4 regions of the Exiguobacterium sp. s50 genome follow, and region 1 is predicted to be linked to each of the others. Evidence: riboswitches for the same ligand, from Rfam matches in the RefSeq annotation. Region 1 holds a riboswitch; each other region holds the start of a gene.
What was found. A riboswitch is a leader RNA that binds a small molecule or an ion and turns the genes downstream of it on or off. The one in region 1 is predicted to bind S-adenosylmethionine.

Region 1 (3,311 bases):
ATTTTCCCAAAACTGAAGCATAGTTCGTCACCTCCTTCACTTTCACACCGCTCGCCTCTAAGAAGCGGACGGCTTGGTCGGTCTGGCCCTCATCGCCGTCCAAATGGACGAGTAGATTACCGACGAGACCTCCTTTAAGCTTTTTGATGCCGCCCCCGATGATGTTCGGCAGCAAGCCGAACCGTTTCGTCAATTGGGCGAGCACGGCCTGTTCACTTTGATGGCCGATGAACGACAAGTTGACGAGCGTCCCGTGCGTGCTCAATTCTTCGACGACCTCTTTCGGGACATCGAGGTTCGTCTTCAAGAACTTGCGCGTCGTCGCATGCTGCGGGTCCGAGAACACGTCGAGCACGTCCCCTTCTTCGATGATCCGGCCGGCCTCGATGACCGCGACCCGGTCGCAGATGCGCTCGATGACTTCCATCTCGTGGGTGATCAAGAAAATCGTCAGCCCGAGCTCGCGATTGATGTCGAGAAGCAGGTCGAGAATCGACTCGGTCGTCTCCGGGTCGAGCGCGCTCGTCGCCTCGTCGCTGAGCAGGATGTCCGGCTCATGTGCGAGGGCGCGGGCGATGGCGACACGTTGCTTCTGTCCGCCCGAAAGTTGCTCCGGATAATGTTTCCGATGATCCGTCAATCCGACGATGTCGAGGTACTTGTCGACGCGTTCGCGGATTATCCGCTTATCGAGTCCTTCGAGACGGAGCGGGATGGCGACGTTCTCTTCGACGGTCGCCGTCTTGAGCAGGTTGTAATGTTGGAAGATCATCCCGATGCGATGACGTAGCTTCGAGAGCCCTCGTTTGTCGAGCTTCGTGACGTCCTGTCCTTCGATTTCGACCTGGCCCGACGTCGGGCGTTCGAGCAGGTTGATCATGCGGATGAGCGTGCTCTTTCCTGCCCCGCTTCGGCCGATGATGCCGAAGATCTCGCCTTTCTCGATGGTGAGCGAGACGTCGTCGAGTGCGGTGACAGCACCTTTATTTACCGTGAACGTCTTCGTGATTCCTTTAAGTGCGATCATAGGCCCTCCTTAAAACGCCGGGACGATTGAGCCGTCGAACGTCTCTTCGATGAACGTCCGGACCTCGTCCGAGTGATAATACAATTTGAGCGTCGCGACGACTTCGTCATCCTTGTTGTCGGTACGGACGACGACGTAGTTCGGATACGGGTTGTCGACCGTGTCTTCATGGAACAAGGCGTCCTCGTTGATCGACAGGCCGGCACCCATCGCGAAGTTCGTGTTGATGGCAGCGAGTGCGACTTCCGGGAGCTGGGTCGGGAGCTGCGACGCCTCGAGTTCGATGAATTCAAGGTTGAGCGGGTTCTCGGCGATGTCACGTTTTGTCGCCTTGTCTGTCAATCCTTCTTTGAGCGTGATGAGTCCCGCTGTCTCATAGAGACGGAGCGCGCGTAGCTCGTTCGCCGGGTCGTTCGGGACGGCGACCTTGTCACCTTCTTTCAAGTCCTCGATGTCGGTCAATTTCTCTGAGTAGAGACCCATCGGGAAAGCGACGGTCTTGAACACGTCGTCGATTTTATAGCCTTTATCGGACTTTTGCAGTTCTAGGAATGAGAGCGTCTGATAACTGTTCACGTCGAGGCTGCCCTCGGCGAGCGCCGTGTTCGGCGTATTATAGTCGTTGAACACTTTGATATCGAGTTCGAGGCCGTCTTCGGCCGCGAGTTCTTTCACTTTCTCGGCGATCTGTTGGTGCGGCCCGCCCGTGACGCCGATCGTGAGCGACTCCGTGCTGAGCGCCTCGCTCGCGTCCGATTGTCCGCATGCTGAGAGCGCGATGGCGGCGAGTAGTGATGTTCCTGCAAGTACTGTTTTCTGTTTGATGTTCATTTGTTTTCCTCCTCCAAAATGAAAGCCCGCTACTCATTCAGAGTGGCGGGCACGACAAGTCAAAGTCGGACACGCTCATCTCCCAGACGATTTCGTCTGTTGGAATTAGCACCATGATCATTACGATCTGGTTGCCGGGTTTCACAGGGCCAGTCCCTCCACCACTCTTGATAAGCAATCGGTCTATTAAGTTGTTATCATCTTACTTTTAATTCTTTTAATTGTAAATAGATAATTGTAAATTTTCAAAAATTATTTTCAGAAAATTTTTATCGAGCGGTTCCGGCAACTGTTGCAGCTCGGTCTCCGTCATGACGGAGTCGACGAGGACCGGGATATGCTCAAATCCGACCCCGAGCGTCTCGAGCGTCGTCGGGGCACCGAACCGTTTCAACCAAGCTTCCAAATACGGAGCATCGGCCGAGCGCCGCAAGCGCTCTTGGATGATCAGGCCGAAGCCGACCTTGTCTCCGTGCAAGAATGAGTGGGTCGACTCGAAGCGGCTGAGCGCATTATGGACCGCATGGCCCACGGCGACGCGTGTCCCGGCGTCACCAAATCCACCGACGGCGCCGCCGATGGCGAGCACGTGATCGACCGCGAAGCGGACGTCGTCACTATACGACTCAAAAGCGTGCTCGCTCAATTCAAGTTCGACGAGACGCCCGCACTGCTCGGCCAAGACGAGTCCGGTGTTGACGCCGGCGTCAGCTGAGCTGTCACCACTCAAATAACGGGCCTCGTAAAACTTCGCGACCGTGTCGATGACACCTGCCCGAAAGTATTCATATGGTGAGCGCGAGATGACCCGTGAGTCAACGATGACCCGTTCGATGACGACGCGGAACATGTCGTAGCGGTCGTAGCTCCCGTCCTCCTGATAGACGACGCTGAGCGGTGTGAACGCCGCACAGTTCGAGGCGAGCGTTGGGACGACGATGAGCGGGACGTTCCGTTGATAGGCGACGAGTTTGGCCGTATCGACGAGCTTGCCACCTCCGACGGCGATTAACACGTCGGCGTCCAACGGTTTGAGCCGTTTGACTTCCGAGTCCGTGCACTCCCCGCTGAACCTTGTTGCCGGATAGTCCGCGATGGCCGGAAAGATGGCTCGGACGACGTCATACCCTTTCTGACCGTGCAGGACGTGGGCACGGCGGCCGTCGACTAAGTCATCAAGACGGTCGAGCGCGTCATCGGCGTGGTCATATTCAAGGACGGCCTGACGAATCATGCGCGCACCTCCTCATAGGCGGCAAACAACCGCTCGATTCGTTCGACGGCCTCGTCAATCTTCGGTTCCGGTGAGACGAGGCCGAAGCGGACGTATCCGTTCCCTTCCGAACCGAAGAAATAGCCCGGGGTGACGGCGACACCGGCTTCATGCAGCAGTTTCCGCGAGAACGACTTGGCATCACCCTCAGGCACTTTCGCCCAGACGAAGAACGAGCCT
Region 2 (3,311 bases), on a different contig from region 1:
CCGATTATCGATGCTCGTCCTGTTGCTGTTCGTTCTGTGGGTAATCAGCCGCGGACTCGAAGAACTGCTCAAACGGCGTGCCTTCAGAAAACGTAACGAGCAGCTGAAACGTGAACTTGAAGCGAAACGACAAACGACCTTGTGAAGCGACAGCTTCACAAGGTCGTTTTCGTTAAGCGCGTTTTTTGAAACGCGGGAAGTTAAAGGCGATGGCCAATCCTCCGCAAATGAACAACAAGAACGGATAGAACATATACGGCACGAGCGCCGGTGATGCCGTGTTCGTCAGTTCGGCCGCAATGAGAAGCTGTGCCCCGTAAGGCAGCAGACCTTGGACCCCGCACGAGAAGATATCGAGTACACTCGCAGACTTTTTACGTTCGATGTCATAATCGTCGGCGATGTTCGCGGCGAGCGGACCAGCCACGAGAATCGAAATCGTGTTGTTCGCCGTCGCGACGTTTGTCGCACTGACGAGCCCGGCGATGCTCCACTCCGCGCCGGCCCGTCTTTTAATTCGGGACGTGAGCGCGTCACGCAAGTACGTGAGTCCGCCGTTGTGCGAGATGAGTCCGACGAGCCCACCCATGAGCAATGTCAGGAGTGAAATCTCGGCCATGCCCATCATGCCGTCCGCCATGGCGGTGACGTACGTGGTGACGGCTAGACTGCCATCCAATAGACCGATGATGCCGGTCAGGGCGATGCCGCCGAGCAAGACAAGGATGACGTTCATTCCCGTCAAAGCGAGCACGATAACCGCTAGATACGGAATCAACTTATACCATTCAAACGCCGCCGGCTCGATGGTCGATTCTCCGCTCGATAGGGCAGCGAGTAAAATCGTTGTGATGACGGCTGCCGGCAAGACGATCCAAAAGTTGGTCCGGAACTTGTCGCGCATGTTCGTCCGCTGGGTGCGGACGGCTGCAATCGTCGTGTCCGAAATAAACGACAAGTTATCCCCGAACATGGCACCCCCGACGACGGCGGCCGCCGCGATAGCGATATTGACGCCGCTCTCCTCATGGATGCCGAGAGCGATCGGCGCCAGTGCGGCGATCGTCCCGGTCGACGTACCCATCGCCATCGAGATGAAGGCTGCGATGACGAATAGGCCGCTCAATAGGAGCGAGGGCGGTAGTAACGTCAATGCCGCATTGACGGTCGCGTCAATCGCACCGATTGCTTCGGCGACGCTTGAAAACGCACCGGCGAGCAAGAAGATGAACACCATGATGAGGATGCTCGGGTTCCCGGCACCTTGGGCGACGCGTTCGACCGTCTGGGTGACGCTCCCTTTCGTCATCATCGCCGCGACGATGACGGCAATCAAGGCCGCGATCAAGACGGGGAATTTATAAAAGTCGTCATAGTAGATGCCTGCCCCGATAAAGAAGACGAGGAAGACGAGTAAGGGCAAGAGCGCCCATTTGTTAGCTGTTGGTTGTTCCAATCGATTCACCTCATTCATAAAAATAAAAAGAGAGCCTTCTGAAAAAAGGCTCTCTCGACAAGAAACACTTTTTTCATCTTTCGAGCAGACCGCTCGCTGGATTTGGCACAGGTTACCCGCTGCCGAGACGTCATCGGGCCAGTCCCTCAGTCTCTCTTGATAAAAAAGTTGTGATATTTAGTTATAAGACACGTTCCCTAACGTACCTGTTTCAAATCTGCTTGTCAATAGCAAACCCCCACGCGATGAACGTGGGGGCGAGTCAGGTCGTTAAGAAATTATAATGGGCGACGCGGTTGCGACCGGCGTATTTCCCGCCGACGTAGAGCGCGCGGTCGGCGTTACGAATCGTATCGTCAAGACGTTTGTCGCCGAACGACTGAATCGTATCGACACCGATTGAAGCGGTGACGGGTATATCGATTCCGTCGACGTGGAACGGTTTGTTCTCGATTTGTTGACGGATGCGCTCGGCAATCTCGACGGCGGCCTCAACATCACAACGGTTTAAGAGCAAGATGAACTCTTCACCGCCGTAACGGGCGGCAAAGTCTTCGGTGCGGAGCACTTGACGAATGCGGCGACCGAATTCTTGGAGCACACTGTCTCCGACTTGGTGACCGTGCGTGTCGTTGATTTTTTTGAAGAAGTCGATATCGAGCATCGCGACGGAAATCGGATACATCGAGCCGTCCGAGATCTGTTGAATCCCGTATTCATAAAAAGCCCGTGCATTGGCAAGCAGCGTCAAGCTGTCCGTCCGGCTCTCGGTATAGAGGCGGTCGCGTTCATGACAACGACTGATCGTCCGATTGAACGACTTGAGCAGTTTGACAATCTCGCGTTGAATGATGGGCGGATAGCCATAGACGTGCTCGCCCGTCATCACAATCCACGTGCGGATTCCTTCGATTTCCTCGGAACGGACCGAGATGAAGCTATGATAGTCTTCATTAAATTCGTTCGACAGCGGGGCGTCCCATTCGAAGCGCATCTCGTACTCGACCGAGGCTTCGTTCGGATAGGTTGCATCGAGTAATTCAAAGACGACATGGCGATCGATCGGCTGGCGCGTCTTCAAATCAAAGTAAAGTGTGCGATCAAACAGTTTGAACTCGACGTACCCTTCATCGTACTCGTTGAGTCGCTCACATTGACTGAGGAACACTTCGATGGCTTGTGCCTCGCTTTGCGATAGCGATACGGCTTCTTTTGCTTCATCATATTGTTCAATCAACGATTTGAAGGCGTCTTGTCGACCTTTTTGAATGATGAGTCGCTTAATAAAGAACGTGAGTGCGGCGGCGATACTGCTGACGACGAGCAAGTTTGTCTCCCGGAAGAGCGAGGCCGCCAAAATGAAGACGAGACTGACGATATACGTGTAAAACGCGATGCTTAAAAAGTCGCGGACCGGGATGTCGACGCGGAACCACCAGCCGACTTGATACTTTTGGACGACCGTGTTCAAAATGATGGCAATAATCAAACCGGCAAGCGGGAGGAACGATTCTTGGGAATAGAATCCGAGACCGGTCACACCACCAAGTGCCAAGTAGACGCTGGCCGGGATGGCGATTTCCAAAAATGACGTGATGGCATTCCACGGATACGTAAAACGGAACCGTCGAAGCGCGACGCGCGGTTTCAAGTTGACGAACTGGAAGACGAGTAGTCCAATCTGATTGACGAACAGCGCTGTCTCAAAATCAAAGAATAGAAAAATAATTAAGACGATACTTTCTGAAAAGGTAAAGTAGACGCCTTTCCGTTCAATGGAGTCCATTTGAAAAATAATGACGAGCAACGCGATCAAGATGAACGGTAACGGCTCGATGGCCGGCATGTTCAATAC
Region 3 (3,311 bases), on a different contig from region 1:
TTGGAGGCAATACCCCGTATGCATCGGCCGTCAAGAAGACGATCGTGTTCGGATGACCGGCCCGTGACGGAAGCATCGCGTTATCGATGAATTGAATCGGATAGGCGGCCCGTGTGTTCTCGGTGAGCGAGATATTCTTATAATCCGGTGCCCGGTTCTCGTCTAAGACGACGTTCTCAATCAATGAGCCGAAACGGATGGCATCGTAGATTTCCGGCTCGTTCTCGCGCGACAAATTGATCGTCTTCGCGTAGCAACCGCCCTCGATATTGAAGACGCCGTCGGGTGACCAACCGTGCTCGTCATCCCCAATCAAATGGCGTTCCGGGTCGGCCGACAGTGTCGTCTTCCCAGTTCCCGATAGACCGAAGAAAAGGGCCGTCTCGCCGGCGTCCGATACGTTCGCCGAGCAGTGCATCGATAACACATGTTGTTCCGGCAACAAGAAGTTCATGACCGAGAAAATCGATTTTTTAATCTCACCGCCGTATTCTGTTCCCCCGATCAGAATGGTCCGCTTGGCGAATGAGACGAGAATGAACGTTTCGGAGTTCGTCCCGTCGATGACTGGATCGGCCTTATAACTCGGTGCATAGATGACCGTGAAGGGCTCGAAGGCACCTTTCGTCGGCCATTCACGCAAGAACAACTGTTTGGCGAACAAATTGTGCCACGCGTATTCCGTGATGGCACGGACCGGGAGCGTATAGTGCTCGTCTGCCCCCGCAGAAGCCTCGAGATAATAGAGCTTGTCTTTCGTTTCGAGGTGCGTCAACACTTTGTCGAGTAGCGCGGTGAACTTCTCTTCCGCGATCGGTTGGTTGACTGGACCCCAGTCTACTAAATGATTGCTGACTTCATCTTGCACGACGAATTTGTCTTTCGGTGACCGTCCTGTGAATTTCCCGGTACTGACCGATAAAGCCCCGTCTTTCGTCAGTACGCCCTCACCGTTGCGAATGGCTTCTTCCACCAGTTCTGGAACCGTCAAGTTCCGCATCATGTCGGCACCTTTAATTAATTCTTCGATTTTCAGGAGCGTTGTCGCCATCCTGAATCCCACCTTTCCCCTAAATAGATGTGGATGAAATCCGCATACTTCCGCGTTTAATCAGTATGACGTTTTTATTATATGTGACATACTAATCAAAAACAAGCATTTTTTACCCTTTAAAGTAAGCGCTTTCTTACATTGTCATTCTAACATATTCTGTACCAGGTCATAGTACAAAAACCAAAACGGACAAAAAAATGTTTGATATTTCACAAACATAACTATTTGACCGTTTGTGAAAAGTTTGACGAATTCGGTCGATACGCTTGACAGAACGGGGTGTCATTTATATGATGGTCTTCGTAACGGATACTCTTATTCTGAGCGGTGGAGGGAACAAGGCCCTACGAAGCCCAGCAACCGTCCGAGTTTTCATTGTTATTCGGAAAAGGTGCTATCCTGAAGCGAAGCGTAAGCTTCGAACGATAAGAGGGTAAGGAAGAACGATTCAACCTTTCCCATTTGAACATGGCGAGAGGTTTTTTTCATTACCGTCCCAAAGCAACGCGTAAGGGGAACGAGTACCGTCCACACATCACCCTTTATTATAGGAGGTTTTTCGAAATGGCAAACTTGAACCGTCGACTTTTCACTTCGGAGTCCGTCACGGAAGGACATCCGGATAAAATTTGTGACCAAATCTCAGATGCGATTTTGGATGCAATTTTAGCTGAAGATCCAAACGCCCGCGTTGCGGCTGAGACGTCTGTCACAACAGGTCTCGTGCTCGTAGCAGGTGAAATCACAACATCAACTTACGTGGATATCCCGAAAGTTGTTCGTGAAACTGTTCGTGAGATCGGCTACACACGTGCGAAATATGGTTTCGATGCAGAGACTTGTGCTGTCCTCACATCGATCGATGAGCAATCGGTAGACATCGCGCAAGGTGTTGACCAAGCGCTCGAAGCTCGTGAAGGACAAATGACTGAAGAAGAAATCGATGCGATCGGTGCTGGTGACCAAGGTCTCATGTTCGGTTACGCAACAAAAGAGACGCCGGAACTCATGCCGCTCCCGATTTCACTCGCTCACAAATTGTCACGTCGTTTGGCAGAAGTTCGTAAGAACGGCACGCTCGCTTACCTTCGCCCAGACGGTAAGACACAAGTGACAGTCGAATACGACGAAGCGAACAACCCAGTTCGCATCGACACAATCGTCATCTCGACACAACACGCGGAAGACATCACGCTCGAGCAAATCCAAGCTGATTTGAAAGAGCACGTCATCGATGCAGTCATCCCGGCTGAACTCATCGACGCGGACACGAAATACTTCATCAACCCGACTGGCCGCTTCGTAATCGGTGGACCACAAGGGGATGCAGGCCTCACAGGACGCAAAATCATCGTCGATACGTACGGTGGATACGCTCGTCACGGCGGCGGCGCGTTCTCAGGTAAAGATCCTACCAAAGTTGACCGTTCAGCAGCGTATGCAGCTCGTTACGTGGCGAAAAACCTCGTTGCAGCGGGACTTGCTGACAAAGCAGAAGTTCAACTTGCTTACGCAATCGGTGTTGCTCACCCGGTATCGATCGCGGTTGATACGTTCGGCACAGGCAAATTGAGCGAGACTGAGCTCGTCGAACTCATTCGTGAGAACTTCGACCTCCGTCCGGCCGGCATCATCAAGATGCTCGACCTTCGTCGCCCAATCTACAAGCAGACAGCAGCTTACGGCCACTTCGGTCGTACAGACGTTGAACTCCCATGGGAGCAAACGGACAAAGCGGCAGTGCTCGAAGAAGGCGCGAAACGTTTCGCATAAGCATAGAAAAACGACCTTTCACTCGAAAGGTCGTTTTTTTTAGGCTTGCGGCTTGTCTTCAGTTGTTGAGTTCTCTTTGCCAAGTGCCGTATCTTTCGCTTCGACGACTTTCTCGCCGATCGATTGTAAATCCGATTTCGCTTCTTGCGCCGTCCCGACGACTTTGTTCACGTCTTGTTTGACCGTGTCGACTTCACCGGCGACTTTTTCATAGACGTTTTGCACGTCGGTCGCGACGTCTTGAATGACCTCGCTCGCTGCTTTCACTTGACCGATGACTTGTGACGCCGTTCCGGCCGGGTCTTGCTTGACCGTATCGACGAGACCGCCGACCGATGACTTCGCGCTCGAGAACGATTGTTTTGTGTTCTCACGGTTTGACGTACTAAGTAAGGCGAGTAGGCCGCCGACGAGGGCGCCGAGGAGCATCCCAGTTACGACTGTGATTTTTGGACCTCCTGTGTTCGTTTGTTCAAACTGACGG
Region 4 (3,311 bases), on a different contig from region 1:
CCAAGGTTGGCGGCCCCGGCAGCGACACCAGACAGGCTGATGGCTGTGGCAATCCCGACCGTGGAGATTGGCGATACGATGATGAGCGAGAACGCCATCGCGATCAACATGCCCATCACGATCGGTTGCAGTTCAGTCATCGTCATGATGATCGTTCCGACGTACGTCGTGATTTGTGAGATGTATGTGAGCAGGAACGCCCCGATGCCTCCAGCGACGACGATGACCGTCATCGGCAAGACGAGCACCGTGTATGTCTTCAAGCGTGGCGACAACTGCATGACGAGGAACGTCGCGAGAGCGGCCGTCACACCAGCCGTGATGACGTCACCGATTCCGGCCATGAGGAACGCGCCTTCCTCGATGCGGATGGCGCCACTTCCGACCTGGGTCGCGATGCCGATCGTCCCGGCCTCGAGCGCCGATCGTCCGAACTGCATGGCGACGGCGACACCGATGATGACCGGTAAGAGGCGCATCGCAATCGTCGTCGCATCTAAGATGAACTGCAAGGACGGAAAATAAGGCAAGATGGCTTTCGTTAATTCACCGAGCAAAGCGCTCGGGATGAGGGCAATGAGAATGGCAAGACTGAGGCCGTTCAAGACGTTCATTAAAAATTGTTTTCCGGTAAGCTTCTCTTCCGTCATTGGGGATTCACCTGTCCTTTTCTACTGGTTTGCTGTTATGTACAAAAGCGATAAAGTTAATGACCATACTATGCCTCTTTCTGCCGAGCGTCAACCAGAAATGTTGAAATGTTCAGAATTTTCCATTTGAGCACAACTTTTGAACCGACTGGGCCGGATTCATATACTTAGAAGAGAGGTGAGCAAAATGATGACAGACGGATTCTTATATATATACGCCCCAATGTGCGGTACATGCGCCGTGGCTGAGCGGATGCTCTCGGTCGTCGAGGCGGTCGACCCAGAATTGAAGATTGAAAAACGCGATGCCAACTTTATCCCGAACGAGCTCGAGGCATATCAGGTTATGAGTGTCCCGGCGCTATTGAAGCTAGAGAATGGCCAAGTTCGCAATCGTTTGTACGCGTTTCAAAACGTCCAGCACGTCCTATCTTTCGTTAAATGAGATAGGATGATTAGAATAATCTGAAAATTTTAAATAATCAGTTGACACAGAAAGTTCACGAATGATATATTCATTACAACATCTTACTTGAACACAACATAGGACGAGATTTTCCCGTCATCAAGACGTTTTCGAACAACCGCTGCATGAGCTTACGCGATTTCAGGTGGACCTTCCCTTCGATTGTCCCCCAAAAAAATCAAGCGTCGGGGCACCGGTCGCGTAATTGCATGGTCCGTTCGAAGACCGAGTGATGGTTGGGTAAAAATCCCCCATATAAGGATGAATGCTCTGATCGGGCAAAAGAGGTTCATCTATGGGTTGTCCTTCAGTGACTCAAGGTGCTACGTTCTGTGTCATCCTCGGATGGCACCTTTTTTTATTTTGCTGAAAAAAATAGTTTGACATGAAAATAATGTGTCGCTATGATAAAGCTAATCAAATACGCAACCACTCTTATCAAGAGAGGCTGAGGGACTGGCCCTATGACGCCCAGCAACCGCGGAGCAATCCGAAATGGTGCTAATTCCAGCAAGGTGTATACCTTGGAAGATGAGAGCAATCGTTGTCCGTACGATAAAGTACGCACGTTTGCTCAAACGTGCGTACTTTTTTTGTTGTCAGGAGGGAAATGGATTGATTCAATTACGCAATGTGGCCAAATGGTTCGACACGAAAAACGGTCGGGTCCAGGCGGTCGATGATGTGTCGCTTACAATCGAAAGCGGCGAAATTTTTGGAATAATCGGATATTCAGGTGCGGGGAAGTCGACGCTCATCCGCTTGCTCAACCGACTCGAGGCACCGTCAAGCGGTGAAATCGTGGTCGCCGGCAGCGAGCTGACGAAACTCACACCAAAGGAACTACGCGGGGTACGTAAAAACGTCTCGATGGTGTTCCAACACTTCAACTTGTTATGGTCGCGCACAGTCGCTGAGAATATCAGCTTCCCGCTCGAACTCATCGGGGTACCGGCGAGCGAGCGCAAACGCCGCGTTCAAGAACTCGTCGAACTCGTCGGCCTCGCCGGACGAGAAGATAGCTATCCGTCACAGCTATCGGGCGGCCAAAAGCAGCGAGTCGGGATAGCCCGTGCGCTCGCTACGAATCCAGAAGTGCTCCTCTGCGATGAAGCGACGAGCGCACTCGACCCGAAGACGACGGATTCGATTCTCGAACTGCTCGTCAGCATCAACAAGAAACTCGGTTTGACGATCGTCCTCATCACCCATGAGATGCACGTCATCCAAAAGATTTGTCACCGTGTCGCCGTCATGGAGGCCGGAAAGGTCGTCGAGACCGGGCAAGTCGCCGACGTGTTCCAACACCCGAAACAGCCAATCACGAAAGAGTTCGTCAAACAGATCGGCGCGGTCGAAGACATGTCGCTAACGTTCGAACATTTGAAAGCTCGTTATCCGAGCGGTCAAATCGTCAAGCTCAAATTCTTGAACGAGACGGCCGAACAACCGATTCTGTCGGAAGTGTTGAAGCAGCATGACATCGGCTTCAACATCATCGGCGGAAACGTGACGCAGTCACAAGTCGGTGCCCTCGGGACATTATTCATCCAATTGATCGGAGAGCCGGCTGAAGTCGAGCGGGCCATCGCCTCAATCCGATCACAGGCAGTGGAAGTGGAGGTAGAAAGCGATGTTTCCTAATGTAGATTGGCAAGTCATGTTAGAACAGACGTGGGAGACGCTCTATATGACGCTCGTCGCCGGAGCCGCGACGTTCGTCATCGGTCTCGCCCTCGGGATGCTCCTATATGTCACAAACGAGCCGCTCATGATGAAGAACCGTCCGATTTACACGGTCATCAGCGCGGTCGTCAACATCTTCCGGTCAATCCCGTTCATCATTTTGATTATCTTGCTCATCCCGTTCACGTTACTCGTCGTCGGGACGATGCTCGGGTCAACGGCAGCACTGCCGGCACTGATCATCGGTGCGGCCCCGTTCTATGCTCGGATGGTCGAGCTCGCGCTTCGCGAAGTCGACCGCGGCGTCATCGAGGCGGCTGAGTCGATGGGTGCGACAAAATGGCAGATCGTCTATAAAGTATTGTTCCCAGAAGCATTGCCGGCCATCGTGTCAGGCATCACGGTCACGATCGTCGCGATCGTCGGTTACACGGCGATGGCAGGGGTCGTCGGCGGTGGAGGACTCGGGAACTTGGCGTTCCTCGAAGGCTTCCAGCGTTCACAAAGTG

Region 2: another riboswitch for S-adenosylmethionine. It lies ahead of KNP68_RS08470 (Na+/H+ antiporter NhaC family protein); the one in region 1 lies ahead of KNP68_RS13375 (MetQ/NlpA family ABC transporter substrate-binding protein).
Region 3: another riboswitch for S-adenosylmethionine. It lies ahead of metK (methionine adenosyltransferase); the one in region 1 lies ahead of KNP68_RS13375 (MetQ/NlpA family ABC transporter substrate-binding protein).
Region 4: another riboswitch for S-adenosylmethionine. It lies ahead of KNP68_RS06650 (methionine ABC transporter ATP-binding protein); the one in region 1 lies ahead of KNP68_RS13375 (MetQ/NlpA family ABC transporter substrate-binding protein).

Annotation. Positions count from the first base shown of each region.
Region 1 is NZ_JACSLP010000011.1:19,187-22,497, reverse strand. It holds gene KNP68_RS13380 (methionine ABC transporter ATP-binding protein) at 1-1,027, opposite strand, end outside; gene KNP68_RS13385 (methionine ABC transporter permease) at 1-21, opposite strand, end outside; gene KNP68_RS13375 (MetQ/NlpA family ABC transporter substrate-binding protein) at 1,037-1,858, opposite strand; SAM riboswitch class I at 1,931-2,035, opposite strand; gene KNP68_RS13370 (iron-containing alcohol dehydrogenase family protein) at 2,076-3,092, opposite strand; gene KNP68_RS13365 (aminotransferase class I/II-fold pyridoxal phosphate-dependent enzyme) at 3,089-3,311, opposite strand, start outside.
Region 2 is NZ_JACSLP010000005.1:43,494-46,804, reverse strand. It holds gene KNP68_RS08475 (TVP38/TMEM64 family protein) at 1-145, shown strand, start outside; gene KNP68_RS08470 (Na+/H+ antiporter NhaC family protein) at 173-1,474, opposite strand; SAM riboswitch class I at 1,527-1,622, opposite strand; gene KNP68_RS08465 (GGDEF domain-containing protein) at 1,719-3,311, opposite strand, start outside.
Region 3 is NZ_JACSLP010000001.1:411,712-415,022, reverse strand. It holds gene pckA (phosphoenolpyruvate carboxykinase (ATP)) at 1-1,051, opposite strand, end outside; SAM riboswitch class I at 1,367-1,486, shown strand; gene metK (methionine adenosyltransferase) at 1,619-2,827, shown strand; gene KNP68_RS02130 (hypothetical protein) at 2,867-3,311, opposite strand, start outside.
Region 4 is NZ_JACSLP010000004.1:19,344-22,654, reverse strand. It holds gene KNP68_RS06660 (PTS sugar transporter subunit IIC) at 1-650, opposite strand, end outside; gene KNP68_RS06655 (thioredoxin family protein) at 838-1,095, shown strand; SAM riboswitch class I at 1,549-1,654, shown strand; gene KNP68_RS06650 (methionine ABC transporter ATP-binding protein) at 1,732-2,760, shown strand; gene KNP68_RS06645 (methionine ABC transporter permease) at 2,750-3,311, shown strand, end outside.